DNA from 4 places in the Spongiibacter sp. IMCC21906 genome. Region 2 is predicted to be linked to each of the others. Evidence: riboswitches for the same ligand, from Rfam matches in the RefSeq annotation. Region 2 holds a riboswitch; each other region holds the start of a gene.
What was found. A riboswitch is a leader RNA that binds a small molecule or an ion and turns the genes downstream of it on or off. The one in region 2 is predicted to bind cobalamin.
Positions count from the first base shown of each region.

Region 1 (5,143 bases), 750 kb from region 2:
CTGCTTAGTTGCTGACGATGGGCCGCACATAGAAATTGAAATGACATTTTGCGTTCCTTTCACGGTATTCACGGTGACAAAAATGAACGAAATAACAAATACAGGCGATGAGCCAATGTGCTATTTCACTCGACCGGAGATGATCCTCAACATGCATTTAATGATAATGATTATCATTTGTAAAGTTTTTATTAAAATACTCTCTGAAAATCAGCGTTTCTAATCGGCTTGCGCCTGAGTTACTGACCCAACTCTCAATTAACGGTTCAACACCAGTTTCAGGGCTTATTAGAAATGTGAGCTGCGTTACCTAACGCTGTCACACACCGCAAAAAATGCATATTAGCGCCTGCAGATTTGCCCTGATTGAAATCAATCGCCCAGTTATTTCAGTTTTATCAGCTGATTACTGTAAAGCCCCCACGGGGGCTGTTTATAATTGCAGCCTCATCAAATTAACGAGGAAGTACTAAATGGACTTGCAGGGATTTATTGAGCAATACGGCCCTGAGGCCAGCGCGATAGGAATACGAATTGCGGGTGCACTGGCCATCGTCCTTATCGGCTATTGGCTCGCCAAGGTTTTCTCCGGCTTGCTTCGCAAGACCCTGAATAATCGCGGCTTTGACCCAACCCTCACTAACTTCATGAGCAAGCTCACCTTTACCTTGCTGCTGGCAGTAACGATTATTCCGGCACTAGCTCATGTAGGAGTGCAAACCGCTTCCGTTATTGCCGCGTTAGGCGCAGCCGGTTTAGCCATTGGTTTAGCACTGCAGGGGTCGTTATCCAATTTTGCCGCTGGGGTACTGCTTATCGCATTTCGTCCCTGCCGAGTTGGCGACTGGATAGAGGGCGGCGGTTGTTCCGGTACCGTAGAAAGCATTAGCTTATTCTCTACCACCTTACTCACCGGCGATTACAAACGCATTATGATCCCCAATGCAAAAATGATGTCTGGCGCAATTACCAATTACAGCGTCATGCCCCGCCGCCGTATCGATCTCGTCGTCAGCATTTCTTACAGCGCCGATATGCAAAAAGCAAAAGACATACTCCAACGCTTGGTCGATGCCGACACACGCATCATGAAAGACCCAGCCCCCACCATTAAAGTGAATGAAATGGCCCAGTCCTCCATTGACTTAATTTGTCGCCCCTGGGTTGCCACCGGTGACTACTGGCCCACGCGCTGGCAGCTTGTGGAAGACATCAAAAACAGCTTTGATGCCGAAGGTATAGAAATCCCCTTCCCGCAAATGGACGTACATTTTCACAAATCCGACGGCTAAGCATCTGCCGCAAATCCAATTTATACGCATTACATTCACCCAAGACTTAAAGGGGAAAACATGAAGAAGCATATGGCAGCGGCAATCGCAGTGTTTGCATCCGCGAATGCACTGGCCCAGGAGCCGCCAAAACTATGGAAAGGTGACGTACAGTTTGGCTACAACCAGACCGAGGGCAACACCGATGAAAAAAGCGTGCTAGGTAGAATCAACGCCAAACGCCAACGCGGTAGTTGGACCTACGACATAACAGCAAACGGTCAAAACAACGAAAGCGATGGCACCCGCTCCGCCGAAGCCTATTTTTTATCTAACCGTCTTGCCTATGACTTCAGCCAGTTTAACTACACCTTTCTTTACGGCGGCGTAGACAAAGACCTGTTTAGTGGTTATCGCTATCAGGCCACCGTGTCAGCCGGTTATGGCCGCAGAATTTTCAAAACCACCCAATTCACATGGGACGCAGAAGTCGGTCCCGGTGTACGAGTGAGCGAATTTGAAGCACCGAGTGACGAAGGCGACGGGCAAATTAGCGAAGCTATTCTGCGCTTATCCACCGAACTCGTATATTCCTTGTCTGAAACCGCTAGCCTGAGTCAGCTACTCACGGTAGAAAGCGGTGACCAAAACACCGTAAGTAAATCAACCACCTCACTAAAAACAAAAATCGTTGGCGGCTTTGGTCTCAGTATCAGTTATATATTGGAATACAACGAAACCGTTCCCCAAGAAACAGTACATCTGGATCGTCAAACAGCCGTTACCCTGGTTTATAGTTTCTAAGCTTTGAGCACAGTGATGTAGCAAAGGCGCTTAAGGGCGCCTTTGCTGTTCATAAGCACTAATTCAGTCACGTCACTCAATTAGCCTGTAAAACCACAAGCCAACATCTTGCAAGCTAGCCAGCCCCGGGTATATATAGTCGTCATGTGTTATATCTGCTCGTTAATGGAGGCAGTATGAATAACGATAATAATCAAATGACCTTTAACAGCTTTGCCGAGTTTTATCCCTATTATTTAGCTGAACATCAAAACCTTGTTTGTCGACGACTGCATCTTATCGGCAGTTGTTTGGTAATAGTCGTACTCTTAACAGCCATATTCAGCGGCGCTTGGTTACTGCTAATGCTACTACCGCTTATTGGCTACGGCTTTGCCTGGGTAGGACATTTCTTTTTTGAAAAAAACCGCCCTGCCACCTTTAGTCATCCGCTTTACAGCTTTATAGGCGACTGGGTAATGGCAAAAGATTTACTCACCGGTCGGCTACCACTATAAATCGTCCTTCTTGCCAAAGCCTTAAGATTTCGTTTACAGTCCGGGCCGTAACAGGTTTTGTCCACCCACGGTGGCAAATTAAACGGGAAACCGGTGCGCACTCAGCAAGGCCGGTACTGCCCCCGCAACGGTAAGTGAACCAGTGTTTAACACACCGCTTCACAAGTCCGAATACCTGCCTGCTACAGCCGATGGCGTTGCGGTGGGCAACAGGCCGGGCAGAGTGCATACCGCAATCTATCCCGCCCTTCCTTTTCGCTTTTTTGTGAGCTTTTCAGCAGATTTTGGCTGCGTTTGTTCCTGCGCCTCCAACCTGCTCACTATCAACGTCGCAACACAATATGTATGCGTCAATGTAACGTCACCGCAAGCAAACACACATTTTTAATGCAGGCAGCATAGCTGTCAGCACATTTTTATTAACAACGAGGACAGCTCATGACCGGCAGTGCATTAATCGTCGCGGCACCCGGCAGCGGCCACGGTAAAACCTTGGTAACTGCCGGCTTGGCAAAGGCCTTATTAGACTCGGGCAAAACGGTTCGTATATTTAAGATGGGGCCCGATTACTTAGACCCTGCTTTTTTGGAGCATGCCACAGGTCTACAAGTGCGACAGCTGGACTACTGGATGCAAAGCCGGGAAGAAATTCAACGCGAGCTAGCCCGAGGAGCGAGAGAAGTCGACCATATCCTCATTGAAGGCGTAATGGGCTTATTCGACGGTGAACACTCGGTAGCCAAATTGGCCAAAGACTTTGCACTGCCGGTATTAATGGTCGCCGACGCCTCTGCCCAAGCACAAACCTTTGGTGCGCTTATTTACGGCCTAAGCCTATACGACGAAGACGTAGATGTTGTCGCAGTGCTGGCCAATAAAGTGGGCAGCCCTCGCCATGCGAGTATGCTTGAAGAAAGCATTCGTCCCCCTACTCGCTGGATCACCGCCATTCATCGCGATCCGGCACTGGCAGTACACGAACGTCACCTAGGTATTGATGGCGGCAAAGACACGGGCGGCCCCGCCGCTGCAGCGATGGCAGAAAAGCTCGCACCGGCACTGGAAAAACTGCCGTGGAAAACATTAGACCTGTTACTGGAGTCAGTAAAACCAGACCTCGAACAACGTCTAAAAGGTAAGCGCATTGCCATTGCCAGAGACCCAGCCTTAAATTTTTTATACCACGCCAACATCGATTTTCTGCAACGGCAGGGCGCGGAAGTTAGCTTCTTTTCAATTTTAAATGATAGCCAAATTCCAGACTGCGACGCGCTGTATCTACCCGGCGGCTACCCCGAGTTACATGCAAAAATCTTGAGCGATAACACAAGTATGCGTGAATCAGTCGCCGCTCACATTCACGATGGCAAAATCTGTGTTGCCGAATGTGGTGGCATGCTCTACCTGCAACAATCTCTGCAACACGACGAACAAGAATTTGAGATGCTCGGGGTGTTCAATGAACAAGCCGTCGTTCAACCGCGCTTAGCCGCACTGGGTTATCAGCATCTTCCCGGCACGTCGTTACGGGGCCACACCTTCCATTACGCCAAGCTGGAAAATGACCAGCAGGAAGAACGCAGCGAGTTTGCCGATGGCCGGGTGGGTGAAGGCATTTTCCGTTACCGCAACACCGTGGCATCCTTTGTTCACTGGTATTTCTCATCCGACCCGGACACCATTTGTGCTTGGTTTAATGGCTGCAATAACAACTGATGCCGATGAATATCAATGAATGACCAAGACTGGCACTGGACACCGGCGGATCAGCACTTCGCTCTGCATTGGCAGGGCACTCGCCGGTGCCTCAGCTCCGCCGCATTAAATGGTGGCGTATGCGAGGCAAACCGACTATTAAATCTTAAGGTAAGCGGCGCAGATAGCCAGCAACCACCCGAGCAAACACTGCAACAATACGCTGACAGTCAAGGCTGGACAGCTACAACTGTAGGCATGATGACGGCAGCGTCGATGGATTCATTGCGCTGGGCGGAGACGACCATTGAAGGCGAACGACTCGCTATTTACCTGACCAGCGGTTTAAGTAACGCCCGTTGCGCCGGCGACCCTGCAGATTGGCAGAATCCTGTCACACTGCCACCAGGCACAATTAACATTGTCTGTATTAGCAATATGCAGCTTTCCGTTGCCAGCATGACCGAGATCATCACCCTGCTCACAGAAGCAAAAGCCCATGTCTTACACAAAGCCAATATTCGCAGCCCAGTATCAGGGGAACTGGCAACAGGAACAGGCACAGACAGCATTGCGGTCATTGGTGGCAGCGGTAAACCACAGCGCTGGTTTGGCAAACACACTTTGGCTGGGCAACGCTGCGCCGAGCTACTCATCCAATGTTTAACGGACAGTATCGTTTAACGGACAGTATCCACCGGCGCTGACCACATCACGTTAAAAGCCTGCTTATTGCTGTCCTAAGTATCGCTGCAAAGTCATCTGCCAACTGGCAGCCTGGGTCTCCGCTAACAAACTTTGATTCAGCGCCTCACGCTGAGGGAAGTCTTCTCGCAGACCCAGTGCATATTCTTGCTGGCTTCCGGCAAACTCAAT
Region 1 covers NZ_CP011477.1:1,458,328-1,463,470, reverse strand. Annotated here, with positions in the region: gene IMCC21906_RS06705 (hypothetical protein) at 1-47, opposite strand, end outside; gene IMCC21906_RS06700 (mechanosensitive ion channel family protein) at 474-1,292, shown strand; gene IMCC21906_RS06695 (YdiY family protein) at 1,353-2,075, shown strand; gene IMCC21906_RS06690 (Mpo1-like protein) at 2,252-2,572, shown strand; cobalamin riboswitch at 2,608-2,770, shown strand; gene IMCC21906_RS06685 (cobyrinate a,c-diamide synthase) at 3,011-4,288, shown strand; gene IMCC21906_RS06680 (adenosylcobinamide amidohydrolase) at 4,304-4,951, shown strand; gene IMCC21906_RS06675 (transporter substrate-binding domain-containing protein) at 4,997-5,143, opposite strand, start outside.
Region 1: it holds a riboswitch for cobalamin, as region 2 does, so the genes downstream of both, IMCC21906_RS06685 (cobyrinate a,c-diamide synthase) here and IMCC21906_RS03230 (cobalt-precorrin-5B (C(1))-methyltransferase) in region 2, are expected to answer to the same signal.

Region 2 (5,143 bases):
ACGCCGTCTCTGGCGGGCAAGTCCTTGCCCATCAAATGCCCGAATATCAGCAAGAACAATCCCGCCGTCACCAGCGACGGCAGCAGGCTTTGCACCCAGCTCCGCAGAAAGCGCCTAAGCTGTTTTATTAAAAGACCTTGATATGCATACCAATACACACTTGCCATACTCATTTCGCCACCTGCTGATCTGCGGCCAACAACTCTAAAAACCGAGACTCCAAACGCTTACCACCATCTTGCACACTGGCTACCTCCACCCCCTGCTCGGATAGCTTTTCAAACAGCGGCGCTAGCGGTAGTTTCAAAGGCCAATCTACTTCCAGCTCCATTGCTCGCCATGCCAACAACTGGCCATAGTTCAACACCGGAGGCCCGGCAATTTCGCGGTGTAAATTGAGCGTTAACTTTCGAGATTGCAGGCCTGATAACAATTGTTGCGGCGCATCTCTGGCGATGATTTTTCCCTCGTCAATAATGGCGATATCCCGACACAGCGATTCTGCTTCTTCCAGGTAATGCGTGGTTAGCAAAATGGTGGTGCCGTCACGATTCAAATCTTTAAGTAATGCCCAGGTTTGTTGCTTGGCTTCCACATCTAAGCCCGCGCTGGGCTCGTCCAGAATTAACACTTGGGGTTGATGCACCAGCGCCCTGGCGAGCATCAATCGACGCTTCATGCCCCCGGATAAACCCCATGCTTTTTTGTCAGCGCGATGACTGAGTCCAACCTTGTCGAGCAATTCAGCGCTGCGTTGGCGTGATTTTTTCAGCGACAATCCGTAATACATTGCCTGGCTTTCAATAATTTCCCGGACCGGCTCAAAGCTATTAAAATTGACCTCTTGGGGCACCACACCAACACAGCGTCTGGCTCGCATAGCCTGACGCTGATTATCAAAGCCCTGCACAAAAATTTTGCCCTGCTGCATATTGAGCAGGCCACTTATCAAGCCGATCAAGGTACTTTTGCCTGCGCCGTTTCGGCCCAACAAACCAAAAAACGCCCCCTGGGGAATACGTAGATCAATACCCGAGATCACCGGCTCGCCATCACCGTAGCGCTTATAAAGCTGCTGGATTTCAATCGCCGCGCTATGCATTATTTCTCCAAACATGATTGGTCACTGACATGCCTCACCGACATAGGCAAGCAATTTGCCTTGCCGATCGACAGCACACACCTCTAAGGCAATAGACTGGGGAAGATAGCGACGCGCCACCTGGACAGCCTTCAAGGCGATATGCTCTGCCAACGGCACACCCTGTTGCTGGCAATAATTCAGGGCTTGCAAACTGGTATTGGATTGCAGAATTTGTTCTCGGAGAACCTCGTCACCGTTCAGCAACATGGCCTGCTCCGCCAGCCACGGAAAATCAATCGCGCACCGGCGGCTGTGGGTATCCAGATGTCCGGCGGCGAATTTAGTGAGTTTGCCAAAGCCCGCCGCCAGGATAAGCGCGGGTACAGGGTGACGGCGCAGATACTTGAGCACGGCACCAAACAGGTCGCCCATTTCCACAATAGCGGCATCACATAAATTAAATCTTTGCTGAGCGTAAGCCTCGCTCGTGCCGCCCGTACAAGCCGCAATTCTTTGCAGCTTATTTGCGTTAGCAACATCGATGGACTGGTGGATTGAGGCGATATAGGCCGAACAGGAAAAAGGACGAACAATGCCCGTGGTCCCCAACACCGACAAACCACCGACGATGCCCAGGCGACCATTCATGGTTCGCAGCGCAATACGCTCGCCGTTGTCGATACCCACCGTCACCAAAAATCCGCCTTGGTAATCGGCGTCCATCGCCTGTTGCTGCAAATGCGCCACTATCATCTGTCGAGGCACCGGGTTTATCGCGGGCTCGCCTACCGGCAATACCAATCCTTTACGGGTGACCGTTCCCACCCCTTGGCCAGCCAAGAACGCCACGCCGGGTTCCGCTTTTAGCTGGAGTTTTACCCACAGCCGGGCGCCATGCGTCGCATCGGGATCGTCACCGGCATCTTTAATTACCGCAGCCAGTGCGGCATTAGCCGTTAACTGCAAGTCAGCGATAAGTAACTCTCTAAACTCACCTCTGGGCAGGCGAATTCGCGCGGCCTCGGTATGCTGGCCTTGAAGCAGCAAGCGTGCAGCCGCCAACGACGCCGCCGTTGCGCAGGCGCCAGTGGTTAAACCCGTTCGTAGTGTGCCATTATTTTCTGTTGTTTCTGGGCGCAAGCTGGGGGCAGACATATTCGCCAGCAACCCTAACAAAAAGACAGCGGCGAAAAGTGAAACGTGGGATAAACCAAGTTAAGAGAATACTGTTTACACACGATGTACAACTCCCTGTTAGCTCGCGCTTTGGCGAAACTAAATACAGGCGTGCGGTAAACAGGGATAACAGGCGGCGGACGAAGCGGAACAAGCACCAGTGAAGAATCCAACCGGCCTGTCGTCGCCCACCGCAACGCTCGGCTTAATATCAGGCCGGTCTCCGGGCTTATGAGTGGGCAAAAAACCCGAGGTGATCACCTTCCCATATCCGAAGATACAGTGGCATGAGATCACCCTGCACTCACTTACCGTTGCGGGGGCAGCGTTGGATTTGCGCTGCATAACAGCCGCTCACCAACTTCCCGTTTAATCCCACTGCGAAGAACCACAAGCAGGACACCTGAAAGAGGCCGCAACATTAACAGGGCGACAATAGCAGGTCAAACGACAAATAGAGGCGATTTAGAATCGAGGGAGAAGACACATTAACCTGACCCAATAGGAATATTGAGCCAGGTTATCAAGCAATGCGCTTAACTTAGTGGGTAGTGGGAAGGGTACGGCAGCATGGCCACGCCGCTATCAACTGCCGCCTGGGCGACAGCTGCCGAGACCACACCCAGCAAACGGCGGTCCACCGGCTTGGGAATGATGTAGTCTGGACCAAAGCTCAGGCTCTCTACTCCGCAGGCATCGATCACCACTTGAGGAACCGCTTCTTTTGCCAGCTCACGAATAGCGTGCACCGCAGCCACTTTCATTTCTTCATTAATCGCGGTGGCGCGAACATCTAGCGCACCCCGAAAAATAAACGGAAAGCCCAATACATTGTTCACCTGGTTAGGGTAGTCCGAACGACCGGTAGCGACAATCAAGTCATCCCGTATCGACAGTGCCAGCTCGGGTTCGATCTCGGGATCAGGGTTGGAGCAGGCAAAAACAATAGGCTTGGGCGCCATTGTACGCAGCATCTCTTCGCTGAGAAGATTGGCGCCAGACAAGCCAACAAAGACATCGGCGCCGTTAATAGCATCGCTCAAAGTGCGCGCACCCGTATCGTTTTGAAATTCTTTTTTGTATTTATTAAGACCTTCGCGGCCAGGGTAAATCACCCCGCGACGATCGATCATATAAATATTGTCGTAGCTTGCACCCAAAGAAACTAACAGGCGCATACAGGCGATAGCCGCAGAGCCAGCACCTAAGCAAACAATTTTTGCGGTCTCAATGTTTTTGCCTTGAATCTCAAGCGCATTGATCATGCCTGCAGCGGTAACAATGGCCGTGCCGTGCTGATCGTCATGAAACACGGGGATATTGCACTGCTCAATTAAAACCCGTTCAATTTCAAAGCATTCAGGGGCTTTGATATCTTCCAGATTAATACCACCAAAGGTGCCGGCAATACGTTTCACCGTATCGACAAATGCATCGCTGTCTTCAGCATCAACTTCGATATCAATCGAATCGATGTCGGCAAAACGCTTAAAAAGCAGAGCCTTCCCTTCCATCACCGGCTTACTGGCCAGCGGGCCCAGATCACCCAAACCAAGAATGGCCGTGCCATTAGAGATGACCGCCACCAGATTGCCTTTGCTGGTGTACTTGTAAACATTGACCGGATCTCTGGCAATTTCCCGCACAGGTTCCGCAACACCGGGGCTGTAAGCCAGTGATAAATCGCGCTGAGTTTCAGCGGGTTTGGTAATGGAGATTGCAATTTTGCCCGGTGTAGGCAATGCGTGATAATCCAGAGCCGCTTGTTTTACATCTTTGGACATGCTCAATTCCCAGTTATTGCGCCACTTCCCCTAAGGGGAAGGCGGCTTAAATAAATGAACGGGGACCAATAAACTACCCGCCCGGGTAGCTCCCCTGTGCAAAGCCCACCACATTACATGTCAGTATGTCATATGTCGGCTTTTTTGCGCTTCGCACTGCGGCCTTCTCTGGGCCTGTATTAATGCGCTCTGCAATCATTGCAGACCAGCATATCGGGGTGGCGTAAGTCCATTTTAAAACCTGCCATCCCCGTCCGCGGCGGCGTTCTTTTGCGCAGCCATCCCCGGACTTCAATCTGGTGCCCTATATAACTGTCTAACGGCACCGAAAAATATCTTAGCTCTGATTTTGCCAACCGCAACACTAAATCACCGTCCAGCCTCAACCACAATGCCGAACGGCTATTGCCGATGGACTGGAGCTGTCCCCGTACAAGGCGAAAGCCTTGATCCGCCGCTGTCAGCGCTGTCGTCGACAAGCTTGCTTGCGACCACACGCCAAGACCCTTCGACTTCGCCTCAGACTCTGCGGCACGCAAACACTGTCGATATGGCTGCGGACTGGGTGGCACAGCAATATGCCAAGCCGCTCCGGCCTTCAGCAGTGCTTCGCCAAGATGACCACCCTCCCGGCGTAAAAACACAGTGGCCAAGCTGCGACCATAGCGATCCAGACCCTGCTCTTGCAGATACACCCGCTGACCTGGGCTTAGCATAGCCGCCAATGTTTGCTTAGCCATGACAGCATGGGCCTCATCGGCCTTGCCATCTTTGCCCAGCTCCGGGGCGTTCACCGAGAGCAGACGCACTCGTCGACCATCCCGTAAGCGCAGGCTATCACCATCTGTCACCACAGACACTTGAGCAGACTTAAGACTAGCAGTACCCGGCAAACATTCGGCCTGAGCCCAAGCGGTCATTAGGAAGCAAACGATAAAAACAAAAATGCCCGGCGGATAAAGGCCGGGCATTCTGCGTTTCAGAGCGGCAAAACCTCGCCACTCTAAAAAAGTCACAATCAGGATTTAACGCTGCCGCGGCTACCGAAACGTTTGCGGAAGCGATCCACGCGACCACCGGTATCCAGCATTTTCTGCTT
Region 2 covers NZ_CP011477.1:707,230-712,372, reverse strand. Annotated here, with positions in the region: gene IMCC21906_RS03240 (ABC transporter permease) at 1-173, opposite strand, end outside; gene IMCC21906_RS03235 (ABC transporter ATP-binding protein) at 170-1,102, opposite strand; gene IMCC21906_RS03230 (cobalt-precorrin-5B (C(1))-methyltransferase) at 1,124-2,239, opposite strand; cobalamin riboswitch at 2,457-2,682, opposite strand; gene IMCC21906_RS03225 (malic enzyme-like NAD(P)-binding protein) at 2,797-4,044, opposite strand; gene IMCC21906_RS03220 (thermonuclease family protein) at 4,224-5,015, opposite strand; gene rpmE (50S ribosomal protein L31) at 5,063-5,143, opposite strand, start outside.

Region 3 (5,143 bases), 630 kb from region 2:
TTGCCGCGCATAGCCTTCCGTTATGAGGATTGTGCACAGCGATGCCTCCTGAAATCAGGCGCTGGGGTCTAATCTTAAAGTCTGTGCTGAGCAGCTGAAATGCGTAGATGTCCGTAGCCATATCGGTAGCAAAAGCCTGGTGTTGACGAGCCGTCTGGGGCTGGGGGAAGAGGCGTTATTGCTTACAGTCTCTACCGCTGCAAGCGCATTTGGCTCGGCAGCCCCTATAAAAATCGCTAAACTCCGTGTTTTAGCGCAATTTTTAACCGAGAAGATGAAGCGTAATGCAAATTTGGGTTGATGCCGATGCCTGCCCGGTGGTGGTTAGAGAAATTCTGTTTAAAGCTGCCCAGCGCACAGGTGTACTACTGACGTTGATTGCCAACCAAATGGTGAAGGTGCCGCCGTCAGCCAATATTACTGCACTGCAGGTCAGCTCTGGGTTTGACGTGGCGGACAATGAAATTGTTTTGCGGGCAAATACCGGAGACCTGGTGATTACCAGCGATATTCCCCTTGCCGCAGAGGTGATTGAAAAAGGCGCTTTGGCTCTAAATCCCAGAGGGGAGCTGTATACCCGCGAAACCGTTCGCAGCCGCCTCAATATGCGTGACTTTATGGATACGATGCGCAGCAGTGGCGTGCACTCGGCGGGGAGCGCCACCTATGGCCAGCGAGAGAAGCAGGCCTTTGCTAACCAGTTGGATCGCTGGTTGGCAAAACTGCCAAAGGCTCAATAGCTTTGCGGCATGGTTTTTAAATCATACCAGGCCGGTAGGTTGAATATGAGCTGCAAGGGGTGACATCGCCCCACCACGAGCGGACTCAAAAGCTTTATGGCTGGATGAACATCAGTAGAAACATGTGGCATTTAGACTAACAATACCAGTGAAAAGTAGAGTAGGGCTCTGCTACCAGTCACTGGCAGGCGGTTATCGGTCTAGTCGTTCTATGTTATTTGCAAGTCCACTGCGTAAGTAATGCCAAGTACCATTTCTTAAAATGCAGCGGTGCCTCGGGCCCTCTGGTGACGGGGTTGCGCCTGTGTAAGCGGCGTCGCCAGCAAAGAAGATTTGCGCATCGCCGTCACCCTCTGTTGTTAAAATAGGTGTCGTTTCATAGGGTTTTCTGTTGGCTATAGCCGTCATGGCCTGTTCGACCGTGTCGTAAATAGCCAGCGCTTTGAGACTGAGCAGGGTGGGAGGGAATAGCCCGAGTTCGCCCGCCTCGTGGGATGAGAGGGCGTGATTAACGGCTATCCAGGCGTGGTCAACAATTTCACTGTTATCAATAAGCACATCTTCTACGCTAAATGTTGGCGCGATGAAAAACCAGGTGTGGAAGCGCTTTGGCTCGGCTTGGGGGGTAATCCAGAGAGAGAAGTTGACGAGTGTCTTTTCGTCAATCAACAGTCCCGACTCTTCGAAAGCTTCGCGCACGGCCGCGCGGCGGGCAGCGCTAAGCTCACTGACATCGCCATCTTTCCTATCTTCTGCGTCGATTGCGCCACCGGGAAAAACCCAAATACCACCGGCAAACATCAGCGCCTGGTTGCGTTTTAACATCAGGGTTTCTAAACCGTGTGGGCCATCTCTTAGCAAGATGACAGTGGCCGCTGGGCGCGGTGCTGAGTTTGAGGACATTAACGACTCCTTGTTATTTATTGTGTTTGTATCCTTCGTGTTATTTGGAAAACTCTTTAGTACGGCCGTTTCAATCAGTTTGATGCCCAATTCTGCTGAGTTTCAGTTCTCACTCAGGAGAGAAAAACGTTTTTCGATAAGCCTCGTCGCTGAAACTCGCTCGGAGAGCAACCAGTGTGATTTTTAAATACAGTGGAAAAATGGGATTGACTGCCAAAGCCCACCTCATCAGCAATGTCAGTAAGGGATATTACGCCTTCATTTTCAATGATGAAAGCCGAGGGTCGCTTTGGCAAAGGCGGCTCAATTATCAATATGTCCTCAGTGGTGAGTCAGGTAGGTTTACTTGGGCATAGTTTCTATGGTGCAAGCAAGGGCGCGATAGCCTCTTTTAGCCGCCATACGGCCGTGGAATTTGCCAGCTTGGGCTATGGAGTCCGGGTTAATTCAGTGCACCCTGGGGTGATTGCGACCGTGATGGGGGATCGCTCCCTGCAGGGTTTCGTCGATGCAGGCATGGCTGGCTCCATAGAGGAAGTCGTCGCCATTCTGGAACAGCAGGCCATTCCCCTCGGGCGTAGGGGAAGTGCTGAGGATGTGGCCAATGCGGCCTTGTATTTGGCCTGCGATGCCAGCAGTTATGTGACCGGCATTGAACTCACGGTAGATGGCGGTTATACCGCGATGTGAGAGAAAACGAACTGAACTGTGGTGGCGACAAAAGGCGTGGTCATTGGTCCATGTCAAATTGCCTTGTTGCCAGTGCTGCTGCACTGCAGCTGTAGCGGCTTGCACTTAGTGTGTTGCGATTTTTTTGGATATTCTCCCCCGGCTGGCTCACCGATAAGTAGTTTAATAACCCGGCGGGGGTGGGCCCGGCGGGGTCCATAAACATGATGGCCTCTACTTGGGTGCGGTGTAGATTGTCTTCTTGCAAGCGCCATTCAAACCAAGCGTGCTGAATAGTCACGGCCTTGCGCGGCGGTTTTAGCGTTGAGTTCACGGCGTCACATCCAATAAGGGTTTGGCTAATCACCCTCCTTGAAAACAATGATGGACTCAAAAAATACAGAGTGCCTGCCGAGGTGATTTCTTGACCTAATTTCTAAAGTGCGTATCCTTGTCCACGCTTTCAGGTGCCCGACGGCAAGTCCATTGTCTAGGGTTAAACGGGAAACAGGTGCGTATTACCTACGTGTGGTAACGCTAAGCCTGTACTGCCCCCGCAACGGTAAGCAGATTATCTTTTTCCGCCACACCTCCCGGTGTTGGCAGCCACTGCGCCAGTGAATCAGGCGTGGGAAGGCGAAGAAGCTGTGCTCATGCACTTTGAGCAATCTGTGAGTCCGGAGACCGGCCTAAGCAAAGGAAATAGATCGTGGCGGGGTGCCACTGAGCTTTCAGTCAGTTTCTGAATTGCCGTCCCCTTTCTATTTCAATCAACCGCTATCAGCGCAGAGGTTCTGGCGCAGGGGATTGCTTGTGATATTTCAGCTACGCCATGTTATGGCTTTGCTTATGCTGGGCTGCGGCCTGTTGTTTAATGCGCCGCTGTGGGCGGCCAGTCAAAGTGTGGCGGTGATTGTATCCGACCGGTCTGCTCCCTATTTGGTGGCGGGAGCCCATCAGTTAAAGGATATGGGCAGTGACGCCCAGATTGACATCCGCACGGTGAGCCAGCTTGCGGAGATGGATGATCAACAGCTTAGCAGTCTGCTGGCAAATAAGGATGCCCTGCTCTTGGTGGCGGTGTTTGGTGATGCCGTCGATCGTTTACTGAGTATGCCGCTTGCCAATCAAAAACTGCGCATGGTGATACACAGTGATCGCCGTTTACTGGCTTTGCAACAGGGCCGGCAAGGCGCGATTTTTGGCCACGGTTTGCCGGACGATATTGTCTCGGAGAAGACCGCCTTATTGGATGCCTCTGCACTTGAAACATTCCAAAAGCAGCACCCCAAATATCATGATTGGCTGCAGGCTCGCGCCTACTGGTTAAATCGTTCAGTGGAAAATGCCCGTGCTTTGCTGGCTATGCTCGCCAATGGCAACCGTCAACAGTCGCCGCTGGTTGTGGTGTCGCCGTTGCGCTTTGCCCTGCATCATCAAGGTACGGCAAGGTGGTTAGATGTTGATGCGCTCAGCCGTGCCTTAACACCCCTGCAGCCTACCTTGTGGATTCTCGATCACGATACCGGTGATCTGGCGGGAGAGTGGGCACTGCACCAGCAATTTTGTCAGGCTCAGGACTGGCAATGTGTTTCGGTATTGGCGTCCTGGGGGCAACCCAGTGTGGAGGCGGTAAAGACGATTAACGCGTTTAGTCAAAACGCCACTCCCACTGCGGTATTGGCACTGCAGGATTTTGTGATTGGTGGCGGCGATGGTCGCGAAGCCGTTCTGGCTGAATTAAAAAAACTCAATGTGCCGGTGTTAAAAGGGCTGCGGGTGGGGGAATGGAGCGAGGCAGATTGGCAACTTTCTGATCAGGGGCTTCCCCGAGACTCCATCCACTACCGCTTGGCCATGCCTGAATTGCAGGGTGTGAGCCAAGCCCAGCTGCTGGCACTGGCAGAACCTCAACAACAAGACCCACTTACCGGTGCCAGTCTTTTTAGAAGCAAGCCTCTTGCGCATGAAGTGCAGCGTCAGGCCCGGCGATTACAGCGTTGGTTAGACCTGCAGGTTAAGGCCAATGCCGACAAGCGGGTGGCTATTGTGTATTACAACCATCCTCCCGGCCGCCACAATATTGGGGCGGACAACCTCAATGTGCCAGAGAGCTTATTAACAATATTGCAGTCACTGAAAGCGGCGGGCTACACCACCGGTGAGATTCCCGGCGACACTGAGGAGTTGCTGGATATTTTGCAAGCCCAAGGGGTTAACCTGCCGGAAGATGCCAAAGCCTTAGCTGAGATGGCTGGCAAGGTGGCCGGTTTGAGTGCCACGCAGTATCAACAATGGTTTGAAACCTTACCGGCCAGTGTCCAGGCCGAGATGGTGGCGGGGCCTCTGGGCGCATTGCAGACCTTGATGCAGTCTCAGGTGTCGGCTATTGCCAGCCTGGCTTCTGCGTCGGCGCGTCAGGCGCGGGCGCAGTTTCTTGAAGATCGCATGCACAGCACTATCACTGATCTTCATCATGCAATGGATGGTTTGCGGCATAAGGGACGGGCAAGAGCCTTGGATTTGCTGGCCCAGTTAGAAGAAGAATATCTGGATGTGTTGCAAAAGCTGACGGCGGGGCAAGACCTGGAGTGGCAGCGCAGCCAAGCTTTGGTTGATGCCATTGTCAAAATGAAGATTGAGGGCATTCGTGGCTGGGGCGACGCGCCGGGCAAGGTGATGGTCTGGCAGGGCAGGCAGCTGATTCCGGGTGTGCAATTTGGCAATGTGTTTTTAGGGCCGCAGCCGCCTCGGGGGTGGGAGATTAATGAAGAGCTGCTTCATGCCAATATGTCATTTCCGCCCCCTCATCAATATTTAGGCTTTTATCA
Region 3 covers NZ_CP011477.1:72,282-77,424, reverse strand. Annotated here, with positions in the region: gene IMCC21906_RS00350 (YaiI/YqxD family protein) at 285-740, shown strand; gene IMCC21906_RS00345 (NUDIX hydrolase) at 933-1,643, opposite strand; gene IMCC21906_RS17205 (helix-turn-helix domain-containing protein) at 1,757-1,939, opposite strand; gene IMCC21906_RS00340 (SDR family oxidoreductase) at 1,911-2,333, shown strand; gene IMCC21906_RS00335 (hypothetical protein) at 2,374-2,646, opposite strand; cobalamin riboswitch at 2,761-3,020, shown strand; gene IMCC21906_RS00330 (cobaltochelatase subunit CobN) at 3,126-5,143, shown strand, end outside.
Region 3: it holds a riboswitch for cobalamin, as region 2 does, so the genes downstream of both, IMCC21906_RS00330 (cobaltochelatase subunit CobN) here and IMCC21906_RS03230 (cobalt-precorrin-5B (C(1))-methyltransferase) in region 2, are expected to answer to the same signal.

Region 4 (5,143 bases), 630 kb from region 2:
ACAGCCGTCGCTCCCAAGCCCATCAGCATGGCCATTAACGCGCCCACCGCCGCGCCGCCAGATAAGCCCAGCACATAGGGGTCGGCCAAGGGATTGCGCAGCAAGACTTGCATCAACGCCCCGGCCACGGCTAACAGCCCACCTGTGGCGAAAGCTGCCGCAGCTCTGGGTAGCCGCAGCTCCATAATTAAAGTTTGTTGTAGGGGGGAGCCACCACCCTGCAGTACCTGCCACAAGTCGGCACTGGAGACGGATACGCTGCCGAGAGAAACCGCAATGGCAAGCGCGAGCAGAGCGCTTAGCACCAGCGTAGCCAGCGCCATTATTTTAAAATGAGAACTGGTGAAGGCAGGCTTAGCGCCGCTCACGGGCAGTCTCCAAATGCTGGCAGAGCAGCTTGGCACCGTCTAGCAAGCGAGGGGTAGGGCGCTGCAGTGTCGACGGGGGGACAAAAAACAGGTTGTTGCGACGCACGGCAGTGAGTCCGTCAAAGCGTCGCCAGTCGTCTAGCCAGCCGGGGTTTTCTTCGCCCATGCCACCCGCGACAATCGCTTCTGGATTTCTGGCGAGTACGGCTTCTTGATCGATGCGGGTAGTGAGTCCGCTTAATTCGCCAAAAATATTGTCGCCGCCGCAGAGCCGCGTGGCTTCGCTAATCATATGTTGATTGTTGACAGTCATTAAGGGATTGACCCAAATTTGCTGAAAGACCCGGACTTTGTCGGCATTGCGATAACGCTGGCGAAGCTTGGCGATGCCGTCGCTAAAGTCTGTGGCGGCCTGCTCGCTCTGTTGGTCGGTGCCTGCCAGTTTACCCAGTCGACGTATTGTTGAACTCACATCATCAAAATGACGTAGCTCGCTGTAGTAAATGGGAATGCCCAGTTTTTCCAGTTGGGCGAGTTGTTCACTGGGGTTGCCACTGACCCAGCCGATAAGCAGGTCGGGTTGCATGGCGAGGATGGCTTCCAGGTCGAAGCGGTCGTAGCTGCCCACTCGGGGCAGTGTTTTGGCGGCTTCGGGGTAGTCACTGAAGCTCACGGCGGCAATAAGCTGATCTCCTGCACCGGCGCTGTAGAGCAGTTCGGTGGCGCCGGGTGACAGGGCGATAATGCGTTGGGCGGGTTGTGCTAAGCAAAGCTGGCGCTGTTTGTCATCTTCTACGCAGACCTCGGCCCGGCTTATGCAGGCAATAAAGATGAGCGCTAAGCTCAGACAAGTTCGCATTACCATTCCACGCCTTTGCGGGCTTTGATGCCGCTGCGGAATGCGTGCTTTTTGTCGTCGATCATCGACACGGTGTCGGCCAATTCTTTGAGGGGGACGGGTGCGCCGCGACCGGTGATAATCACACTTTGTTCACGGGGACGATTGCGCAGTGCTTCGTATACTTCTTCGGCATCGATATAGCCGTATTTTAAAATATAGGTCAGTTCGTCCAGCAGAACGAGATGGATGGATTCATCTTGTAGTAAGACTTTGGTTTGCTGCCAGGCTTGCTGAGCCGCTTCGCGGTCTTGTTCTTTGTTTTGGGTTTCCCAGGTAAAGCCAGAACCCATGACGATAAAAGGAACTTCTGGGCAGCGCTGCTGAATAAAATTGCGTTCGCCGCAGTCCCAAGTGCCTTTGATAAATTGCACAATCGCGGCTTTATAGCCGTGACCGATGGCGCGAATAATAGTGCCAAAGCCGGAGCTGGATTTACCTTTGCCGGGGCCGCTTAATACGATTAACACACCGCGTTCTTCAGTGGCCTTGGCGACTTTTTCGTCGATCATGGCTTTTTTAATCTGCATTCGCTTTTGGTGCTTTTCTTCGTCATTAAGCGTCATGGAGGCTCCTGATTGCTGAGTCAAACTGCGCCGTTTTACAGCGCAGAGTGTTTGAGCGGTGAATGATACCTTTATTTTGGTGTGTAAGTGATGGTGAACATCGCCTCGCGGCCAATTGACAGGTAGTCACCAAAGCTAAAACTGCGTGCACTGACGTATTCTTTGTCGAAGATGTTTTTCAGCGCCAATTGCAGTTTTATTTCTTCGTTTACACGGTAAAACACGGTGCCGTCGACTAAGCCGTAACCGCTGAGTTCGTCGGTGTTGGCGGTGTCTTCATAGCGGCTGCTGACTAAACGCAGGCTGCCGCTTACGCCCCAGTGCTGCCATTCGCGGCTGACGTCAAGGTTGGCTTGCTTGTCGGCACGGCGACGTAGATCTAAGCCGGTTTTGGCGTCGGTGGCGTCGAGCAAGCTGGCGTTAGCGTCGATGCGCCAGTCCATAATTTCTGTCGCGACACTTATTTCCCAGCCTTTTATTTCTGCACCTTCGATTTGATCGGGGCCAAAGGTGGCGGGATTGTATTGAATGAGCTTGTCTACGTCGTTTTCAAAACGAGCCACGCTCCAGTTACCCCAGCTGTGGTTGCCGCGCAATTCTAACTCGGTGTTCTCAGAGGTTTCTGGTTCGAGTGTAGGCACGCCGTAAAAGGGGTAGTACAAATCGTTGAAGGTCGGTGCGTTAAAGCCTTCGCCGTAGGAGGCGACGACTTTCAGTGACTCGGTAATATCAAATCCGATCGAGGCGTTGCCGGTATCGTTAGTACCAAACTGTTCGTTGTCGTCATTGCGGCCGCCGATGGTTAGATCAACCGGACCGAAATCTGCCTGCCACTGCGCAAAGTAGGCTTTGTTGCCACGGCTTTGCTCGCCATAACTGAGGTTGCTTTCAACCTGGTCGAGGAAGCGTTCAAAGCCGACGGTAACGACGTGATGTTCGCCAATCGACCAATCATTTTGGATACTGTAAACACGCCGGGTGGTGTCAAAGGTATCGCCACTAACACCCACGGCGGCCGGATCGACATAGTGATAGTCGATGGTGGATTCGTCTTTGGATTCGCCAACAGAAAGGGTGAGTAACCAGTTTTCGAGGGGCTGAAACTCACCGCGAATATTGGCAATGCTGACTTCGCCATCGGTGTAGGGTGAACAGGTATACGTCACGCCGCCGGCGCGGCAGTTATTGTCGTAGTCGCTTTCGGTTTGGCTATTTTGATAGAAGGCAAATAGCTCTGCCTTGTCATTAATTTTGTGACTGAAGCTCGCGTTGACGGCGGTTTGTTCAAAGGCGTCGTCGTCGCCGGCGACTCCAGCTTTGCTAGCGGTGTTATCTACGCCGTCGGTTTCTTCGCGCAGCACGCTAATATTGACTTGGGTTTGCTCGTTGCCCCCGCTGATGGCCGCCAATGCCTTTGTTGTGCCTTGGGTGCCAGCAGTGAGTTGCAGCATAGGCTGCAGGCCGTCGGTGTCGTGGTATTTGCGGGTGATGATATTGATAACACCGCCGATGGCCTCTGAGCCGTAAAGGCTGGAGCGCGAGCCGCGCACAATTTCAACGCGCTCGATCAATTCCGGCGGCAGATTGGTGAGTGCCGGTGCGCCATTGGTGGCCGAGCCGATACGCACGCCATCGATCATCACTAGAGTGTGGTTGCTTTGGTTGCCTCGCAAAAAGAGGCTGGTGCTGGCACCGCGGCCACCGTTGCGCACAAAGCTGACGCCAACGGCGCGGGACAGTAATTCTTGCAGGTCATTGGGTTGAATGCGTTCGATATCAGCGCGCTCGAAGACCGTAACCGGGGCCAGAATATCTGCCACCGATTGCTCGGTGCGGGTCGCGGTAACGACGGTGGTTTCTATATGGGACTCATTAGCTGTAATAAGCGGTGACGTGGCAAAAGTAAAAATACCGCCAACAGCAGCAAGAAGGGTTTTGTTCATGGTGTAAACCTCAAAGCTATAAAAGGAAGCAATGAGGGAGGGGTAGGGGTTATATACAAGTATACGACCGCTGATGGAGCCCTCCGCTTCATCGGGTGAATCAGTAGAGGCCGGTTCCGGGCTTGCACAAAATGTAAATGTGCTTACCGTTGCGGGGGCAGCGTTGGCATTGCGTTCACTTAAAAAGCGGTCGCGCACCAGACTTCCCGTTTAACTCTTTGTCACTAAATACGCGACGCAGGGCACCTGTTACTTGGCGCGCACTCTAAGGCTGCGCTGGGTTTTTGTCAAACTGGGCGGCTGCGGCAAGCTGGTGGCGTTTAGTGCTGATTAGCGGCTGAAAGGCGTTTAATCTCGTCTAGTAATTGCCGATTCATCGGCACTGGAATGCGATGTTGCTCGGCGAGCTGGCAAAGATAGCCGCTGATAAACGCAATTTCGGTAGGGCGTCCCGCTTCAATATCTTGCAGCATGGAGGAACGGTTAAGGGCGGTGTTGGCGGCAACGTGACGGACGGTGGCTAACAAATCGGGGTATTCGGGGCTGGCGTCAAACTGGGCTATCTCCGCGACAACGGCTTCCAGTTCGGCCAAGGCCACCGGGTTGTCTAAGAGCTCGCCGTTGCGGCAGCGGTATTTGACGGTGAGGGGGTTAATCGCACAATTGACTGCCAGTTTTTGCCATAGCACGTCGTCGATATTGTCGCTTACGGTCATGCCTAAAGGGCCAAGGCTTAGAGACCTTGCAATGTTAGCCAATTCATCGTGATCGAGTGGCGTTTGCTGGGTTTCTGCCAGCAAGGTTTTGGATTGCCCGAGCTGGGTGTTTCCTCGTCCGGCATGCACCAGTGAAAACAGCGACTGCCGATAAGCCCCCTCTGTTGTGGAGGCTTGTAGTAGCGTTGCCTGGGGGTAGCGCTGGCTGAGCATTTCGGCAATGCCCAGACCATTTTGCAGTAACACAATCACGGCTTTTTCTGCCAGCTGGTGTTCAATCGCAGTTATGGCCGCCAGTGTTTGTTGTGCCTTGGTGGTGATTAATATGTGCTCAATAGGTTTTGTTATTAAGCTAGGACTAGTCACCGGGACGGGGAGCTGCAGGGCAAGGGCACCCAGCTTGGCCATAATGCCACCCGCCTGGCGGTAGGCCTGCAGGCGGCTGTCACTGCGGAGGATAAGGGTGGCGGGAACAGCATTTTGATAGGCATAGCAGGCCCAAAGGCTGCCGATGGCCCCTGCGCCTAAAATATGCCAATGGATTTTTTCCTGCATGTAGTTCGTCTTGATAAGCGATGAATGACGGCACTGTAGGCCAGTAAGGTGCTGCTTGCCAATATTGACAAGGGAATCTTTGTGTCTGTTGTCAGGT
Region 4 covers NZ_CP011477.1:1,341,666-1,346,808, forward strand. Annotated here, with positions in the region: gene IMCC21906_RS06135 (iron ABC transporter permease) at 1-368, opposite strand, end outside; gene IMCC21906_RS06140 (cobalamin-binding protein) at 355-1,227, opposite strand; gene cobO (cob(I)yrinic acid a,c-diamide adenosyltransferase) at 1,227-1,832, opposite strand; gene IMCC21906_RS06150 (TonB-dependent receptor domain-containing protein) at 1,904-3,775, opposite strand; cobalamin riboswitch at 3,866-4,040, opposite strand; gene IMCC21906_RS06155 (2-dehydropantoate 2-reductase) at 4,096-5,046, opposite strand.
Region 4: it holds a riboswitch for cobalamin, as region 2 does, so the genes downstream of both, IMCC21906_RS06150 (TonB-dependent receptor domain-containing protein) here and IMCC21906_RS03230 (cobalt-precorrin-5B (C(1))-methyltransferase) in region 2, are expected to answer to the same signal.